Linked DNA regions of Zymomonas mobilis subsp. pomaceae ATCC 29192. Each later gene encodes a partner of the first gene's protein in a complex. Links are inferred from orthologs where the notes say so. Each region holds a gene or a part of one and is shown on either strand. Other genes may lie near its edges. The genes, in order: secA and secY.

The links.
Region 2: the proteins of secA (region 1) and secY are in contact, whole or in part, in a crystal structure (PDB 3DIN), measured with the Thermotoga maritima proteins. The link is inferred for Zymomonas mobilis subsp. pomaceae ATCC 29192 from one-to-one orthologs. Residues at the interface, in WP_004082002.1 of Thermotoga maritima: Glu261, Ala262, Arg263, Lys300, Ala301, Arg302, Thr303, Ile304, Ile305, Leu323, Tyr324, Asp325, Pro326, Val329, Ser330, Tyr333, Ile336, Lys340, Phe345, Val349, Glu363, Phe364, Tyr374, Ser375, Gly376, Gly377, Glu393, Ile395, Thr482, Ser483; in WP_004081795.1 of Thermotoga maritima: Glu108, Gly109, Glu110, Glu111, Ala236, Glu237, Arg238, Arg239, Ile240, Thr241, Ile242, Gln243, Tyr244, Ala245, Arg246, Arg247, Val248, Thr249, Gly250, Arg251, Arg252, Val253, Tyr254, Gly256, Ala257, Ser258, Thr259, Tyr260, Leu261, Pro262.

Annotation. Positions count from the first base shown.
Region 1 is NC_015709.1:385,260-388,955, reverse strand. What follows is about bases 184-3,554. They hold secA (preprotein translocase subunit SecA), read left to right. Parts: upstream 184-579; coding sequence 580-3,354; downstream 3,355-3,554. Other genes in these bases: argJ (bifunctional glutamate N-acetyltransferase/amino-acid acetyltransferase ArgJ), read right to left, coding at 184-224. Also shown: more of argJ, read right to left, coding at 1-183; ZYMOP_RS01765 (cold shock domain-containing protein), read left to right, coding at 3,577-3,696. UniProt on the Escherichia coli protein: Required for protein export, interacts with the SecYEG preprotein conducting channel.
Region 2 is NC_015709.1:786,668-789,933, reverse strand. Bases 326-3,266 are described here. They hold secY (preprotein translocase subunit SecY), read left to right. Parts: upstream 326-1,075; coding sequence 1,076-2,458; downstream 2,459-3,266. Other genes in these bases: ZYMOP_RS03495 (adenylate kinase), read left to right, coding at 2,500-3,174; rplO (50S ribosomal protein L15), read left to right, coding at 326-778. Also shown: rpmD (50S ribosomal protein L30), read left to right, coding at 1-135; more of rplO, read left to right, coding at 287-325. UniProt on the Escherichia coli protein: The central subunit of the protein translocation channel SecYEG. Consists of two halves formed by TMs 1-5 and 6-10.

The DNA.
Region 1 (3,696 bases):
TGTCCTTTTTTCAAAGCAGCACGACACCATTCCACTTCTGGAGAAGGACAAGCTGACTTGGTAGTTAAGCCAGCGACCGTCGTACCTGGCGCAAAGGTAAAAAAGCTAAGATCATTACGTTGCCAATCTTTATAGCCGGCACAAACGGCTCGCAATGTAATCCCGTCTATCGCCGGTAATTCAGGTAAATGCTGGGGCGCAAGCGGGGAAATATTGGCGATCATACTAAAGATCCTTCAATCACAATAAACCGGCCGGTTCGTAATACGGCGTTGATAGCGTTTCCCTACTAAGGATACGAGTATTTATTCTTCAATAGATGATATAAAAAGCTCGAAAAACCAATAAAATAGCGGTAGAGATATAAAAAATGCCCTTAAACCTTCCCGCTTGATAAGATCAATTTTATCAGAAAAACTAGTGGATCAAGGAGAAAAGAGGCAATAACAATCAGGGGGGATGATTGACGTTATTATGGCGGCTGCCTATCTTCTTGTCAGTTTATCAGCTTAAAAAAACAGACTTTTGCAGGTCTGTTCTATTATCCATCGCATGCATTGAAATTGTTAGGGACTGCCCATGTTCGGCGCTATTGCCAAGGCTTTATTCGGCTCTGCTAATGATCGTTATGTTAAATCCCTGCGCCGTATTGTTGAGAAAGTAAATAGTTTCGAGACCAGTATTGCAGCCTTGGATGATGAGGCACTTGCCCGACAAACGCTTCTATTTAAAGAACGGCTTAGCAAGGGAGAGACTCTGGATCAGATTCTTCCGGAGGCTTTTGCAACGGTTCGTGAGGCAGCCAAGCGTACCTTGGGTCAGCGTCACTATGACGTTCAGATCATCGGAGGTATTGTTTTACATCGCGGTGAAATCGCCGAAATGCGTACCGGCGAAGGTAAAACCTTGGTCGCGACCTTGGTCTGCTATCTTAATGCCTTGGAAGGTAAAGGCGTTCACGTCGTAACGGTGAATGACTATCTGGCCAAGCGCGATGCCGAACAGATGGGACAAGTCTATAAATTTCTTGGTCTGACAGTCGGCGTTATTATGCCAAACATTTCAGATGAAGAGCGTCGTCAGGCCTATGCGGCTGATATTACCTATGCGACAAATAATGAGCTGGGCTTTGATTATCTTCGCGATAATATGAAATATTCGCGTTCCCAAATGGTGCAGCGTCCCTTCAACTATGCCATCATTGATGAAGTTGACTCAATTCTTATTGATGAGGCACGAACGCCTTTAATTATTTCTGGCCCAACAGATGATAAATCTGATCTTTATATCGCCGTCGATCAAATCGTAAAAAAATTGACGGCTGAAGATTATGAAATCGATGAAAAACAAAAGAATGTTATTCTTACAGAAGAGGGCACTGAAAAAGCAGAACAGCTGTTAAAAGCGGCGGATATGCTGGAAGAAGGCAATCTTTACGATTTTGAAAATACCCAGATTGTCCACCATCTTAATCAGTCTTTGCGTGCTAATCTGATGTTCCGTCGAGATGTCGATTACCTCATTAGAAATGGTAAAATTATTATCATTGATGAATTTACGGGTCGAATGATGGAAGGCCGTCGTTGGTCAGAAGGCTTGCATCAAGCTATTGAAGCCAAGGAAGGGGTTCAAATAGAGCCTGAAAATCAGACGCTTGCTTCGATCACTTTCCAAAATTATTTCAGACTTTATCCCCGTATCGCGGGTATGACTGGAACCGCTGCTACAGAAGCCGCGGAATTCCATCAGATATATAAAATGAACGTCGTTACCATTCCTACTAATCTATCGATACGACGTGCTGATGAAAATGATCAGTTCTACAAAAATATGGAAGATAAGTTCCGTGCTATAGCGAAAGCGATCAAGAAGCATGCCGCTTCTGGTCAGCCGATCTTAGTGGGCACTGTCTCTATTGAAAAATCCGAATTGCTTTCAGAATATTTACAACATGAAGGCGTTCCCCATAAGGTTCTGAATGCACGTTATCACGAAATGGAAGCCCATATCGTAGCACAGGCAGGGCGTTTTGGTGCGGTAACTATTGCTACCAATATGGCTGGCCGAGGTACGGATATTCAATTGGGCGGCAATGTTGATTTTCGTGTGGCGGATGAATTGCGGGATATGCCAGAAGGCTCGGAACGGGATGCTGCCATTGAACGCATTAAAAAAGAAGTCGCAGAAGAGAAACAAAAGGTTATCAATGCGGGTGGTTTATTCGTTCTAGGCACAGAAAGACATGAAAGCCGCCGCATTGACAATCAGTTACGTGGGCGTTCCGGTCGTCAAGGCGATCCGGGTTTAAGTCGCTTCTATCTAAGCCTTGATGATGATCTTTTACGCATTTTTGGTTCTCAGACGATGTTTGCCAAAATGATGAACAAAAGTCTGGCAGATGGTGAAGCAATTGTTAGCCCGATTATGTCAAAGGCCATCGAGACGGCCCAGCGTAAGGTGGAAGCCCGTAATTATGATATTCGCAAACAGGTCGTTGAATATGACGATGTAATGAATGAGCAGCGTAAAGTTATTTATGAACAACGCGCTACTATCATGGATGCCCCGTCTGTTCATGAACTTGTTGAAGAAATGCAGGAAGAAACCATTGGGGCCTTCGTTGCAGAATGCTGCCCTGAAGGTAGCTATGTTGAACAATGGGATATAGAGCGCTTGAAAGAAAAAGCGGCGGATATTCTGAATTTAACATTACCTGTTGAAGAATGGCAGAATGAAGACGGTATTGATCCCGAAATTGTGGCCGAACGTGTGTTTCAGGCGGCAGAGGATTCCTTACAAGATCGCATCAAAGATATTCCGTCGGAACATTGGGCGGATCTCCAAAAAAATACCCTACTTCAAGCCATAGATCACCATTGGAAAGAACATCTTTCTGTTTTGGATAGTCTGAGACAAATTATCCATCTACGCGCTTATGCCCAACAAACGCCGATCAATGAATATAAGCATGAGGCTTTTGCTCTATTTGAACGTATGTTGTTAGCTATTCGTGAGGATGTAACCCGTAATCTAAACAGAATCGAATTTTTTCAACCTTCATTAGAATTACCGGAATTACCAGAATTTTTAAGAAATTCACCTGACATTATGGCAGCCCTGGCTGCTCAGGATAACGTTTTCTTTGAAAATCAAGCTAAGACCGATGCCGATGGGGATCGAATAACGGTTGATCAGAATACAGCTTTACTTGACGCGGCGGCTCAAAATAAATCCCTATCAGATGCAGATCCTGCCCATTGGGTAGGTAAAATAAGCCGTAATGCACCTTGCCCTTGTGGTTCTGGTAAGCGCTATAAACATTGTCATGGGGCCTTTACCGACGCAAAATCTTAACGCTATCTTGTCTTGATAAAGCTGTCTTTCTGACAGCTTTATTTTTATAGTTTGAAATAACCTAAATAAAAAATTGAGAGAAATTTTGTTGTCTAAAAACAAGTAACAATTAAATTTTATCATAAAAATGTTGTTATTTTTACATAAAATTCATAACGATATTACATTTCTTCTTCATTATTTCTACGAGAAATGATAGTTTTGTCTTTGAGGAGAAGGAGAATGTTAAACTTGCACGCAAACGATCCTTTTAATCCCCCTCCCAAAATAGCAACTTTTTTAGAAACGCTTTCGATTACGGGCTATATTAAATGGTTTGATATTATCAGAGGTTTTGGATTT
Region 2 (3,266 bases), 400 kb from region 1 along the record:
CGCAGTCCTGACCAGCGTGCAACGTTGGTAGGTCTTGGCCTTAATAAGATGCATCGTACGCGTGAGTTGAATGATACGCCGGATGTCCGGGGTATGATTCGCAAAGTGGCGCATCTAGTTAAGATTGAGAATTAATCTTTTCCTTGTTTTATAGCAGGGAAATATGGCAAAGAACGGCGTCGCCTCGGTAGAGGGACGCTGTTTTTTATTGGGAAGCTATAAAATGCGCAAGTTTAGCTTCCTTTCCAATTTATAAGCGCGTCAAAAGCGAAAGCGAGTGCCCATTATGTCTTTTAAACTTAACGAACTCAAAGATAATGCCGGTTCACGCCAGGATCGCGTCCGTGTTGGTCGTGGTATTGGTTCTGGTCTTGGTAAAACGGCTGGTCGTGGTCAAAAAGGCCAAAAGAGCCGTTCAGGCGTGGCTATCAAAGGTTTCGCTGGTGGCCAGATGCCAATTTACATGCGTCTCCCAAAGCGTGGCTTTAACAATATTTTTGGTAAAGATTATGCCGAAGTCAATTTGGGTGTTGTGCAGAAACTGATCGAAAACGGTCGTCTTGATGCAAATGCACCGGTTGATCATGCTGCTCTTAAAGCGGCAGGGGTTGCCCGAGGTGGTAAAGATGGTGTGCGTCTCTTAGGTAAGGGTGAGATCTCTTCCAAAGTTACGTTCAAGGTTGCTGGTATTTCTAAAGCAGCGCGTGAAGCTGTTGAGAAAGCTGGCGGTTCTGTTGAATTAATTGCCCGTCGCAATGTTGAAAAAGCAGAAGCCTAAGTTGGCAAGGTACCAAGCCTGATTGATGGGATGCGGTCTGCAAGTTGAAATGACTTTGCAGACCGTTTTCTCATGGATGAAAGTAATCTTTCGGTAAAGGCTTGGTTGTCAATTCTGCATTCACCGCTTAAACCACTATGTCCGGTTCCTGAACTTTGGGTTTCAGGAGGTCGTAGAAAAAAAGAATAATTCTCTTTATAAGGAATTTCTTTCTCTTTTGCGGCATGTCGATCATACGTCATGATAGTTAAATTTATACATTAGCTATCAGCAATTTTTTCGGGGTTCGACTGAATAATGGCATCAGCAGCCAACCAATTTGCCTCTAATTTCAATCTTTCTCAGTTTGGTAAAGCCACCGATCTTAAAAAACGCTTGTGGTTTACCTTTCTAGCTTTGATTGTCTTTCGATTGCTTTCTTTCGTGCCATTACCGGGAATTGATCCGCGTACAATGGGCGCGCTTTTTGCGCAGACTCATGGTGGTGTGCTCGATTTTTTCAATACTTTTTCTGGTGGCTCTCTTAGCCGCATGTCGCTCATTGCTTTGGGGTTGATGCCTTATATTACAGCATCAATTGTCGTGCAGTTATCTACCTCTCTTAGTCCACATCTTGAGGCTTTGAAAAAAGAAGGCGATAGTGGACGGAAAAAGCTTAATCAGTATACCCGCTATGGAACCGTTCTTCTAACCGCGATTCAGGGCTACTTCATTGCTGTTGGGTTAGAAAACTGGAGAACGCCGGCCGGTCTTTCAGCCGTTGTTGATCCAGGATTATTATTCAGAGTTAGCTGCGTCATATCCCTTATCGGCGGTACCATGTTTTTAATGTGGTTAGGCGAGCAAATTACAAGCCGTGGGGTCGGTAACGGAACATCGCTTATTATTATGGCGGGTATCGTTTCTCAGCTACCTGTTATTATTCTCAATACATTGGAACGCGCTCGTAGCGGTGCTGTTAATCCTGCTCTGGTTTTGGGTATTTTGGTCGTTGTCGTTGGGCTTATTCTTTTTATATGTTTTATGGAACGCGCTCAACGTCGGGTACTTATTCAATATCCTAAGCGTCAATCTGCCCACGGGGTAATGCAAGCGGATAAAAGCCATCTACCTTTAAAATTGAATACAGCTAATGTTATCCCTCCGATTTTTGCGTCTTCTGTTTTGTTGATGCCGTTAACTATTACGCAGTTTGCTGGCCAGAGGATGACCGCAGGCGGTCGCTGGAATAATATATTGATTACGCTTAATCAGTATTTAGCCCATGGCACATGGCTTTATATGTTGCTCTATGGGGCAGGGATCGTCTTTTTCAGCTTTTTCTATACAGCGATCGTTTTTAATCCTGAGGAAACGGCGGATAATCTTAAACGTTATGGTGGTTTTATTCCGGGTATTCGTCCCGGTAAAGCGACGGCAGATTACCTTGATTACTTGCTGACTCGTATAACCGTTGTTGGGGCAGCTTATTTGACTTGTATCTGTCTGGTTCCCGAATTTATGGCCAGTCAACTGGGGATGACCTCTTTTGCCATTGGGGGCACCAGTCTTCTCATCGTGGTTAATGTTACCATTGATACGATTACCCAGATTCAAAGTCATCTGATCGCCCATCAATATGGTGATTTGATCCGTAAGTCTAAACTTCGGGGAAAAACTATCCGGCGACGGTCAAAGTAAATTAAAATTAGCCTGTCTGTCTAAAGAAGCGGAATTTACGCATGAATATTATTCTTTTTGGCCCTCCCGGTGCGGGTAAAGGAACCCAAGCCCTTCGTCTGGTTCGGGACTTTGGGATGATACAGCTTTCCACCGGTGATATGCTGCGTCAAGCGGTACAAGAGGGTACCGAAGTGGGTAAGCTTGCTGAAAAAATTATGAAAGAAGGCAAGCTTATTCCTGATGACCTGATGAACCGTGTTTTAGGGGAAAGACTAGATAAGCCTGATACACAAAATGGCGTTATCTTTGATGGTTTCCCGAGGACCAAACCACAGGTTGAAGCCTTGGATAAATTACTAGCCGAGCGCCACCGTAAGCTTGATTGCGTTATCGAAATAAAAGTCGATGAAGAAGCCTTGGTTAAGCGAATCGTAGGCCGTTATATTTGTGCTAAATGTGGTGCCGGATACCATAATGAGCTGCATCGCCCTAAGGCAGAGGGTGTTTGTGATATTTGTGGATCGTCAGAATTCAAACGCCGCCCTGATGATAATGAAGAAGCGGTTAGAGCAAGACTGATCGAATATCGTGAGAAAACAGCGCCGATCCTGCCTATTTATGAAGCCCGTGGCATTGCCTATCATGTAGATGGTATGCTGCCTATGGATGAGGTATCAGAAGAAATTGAAATGATTTTAAAGGAAAAAGGCGCTAAACCTACTGTTTCTAATTAAAAAATAGCCTTTATTCACTTAAATGAAAGCAGGTTACTCTCTATAAGGGTAACCTGCTTTTTTACAAAAAAGTTATTGAGATATTGTAAAAG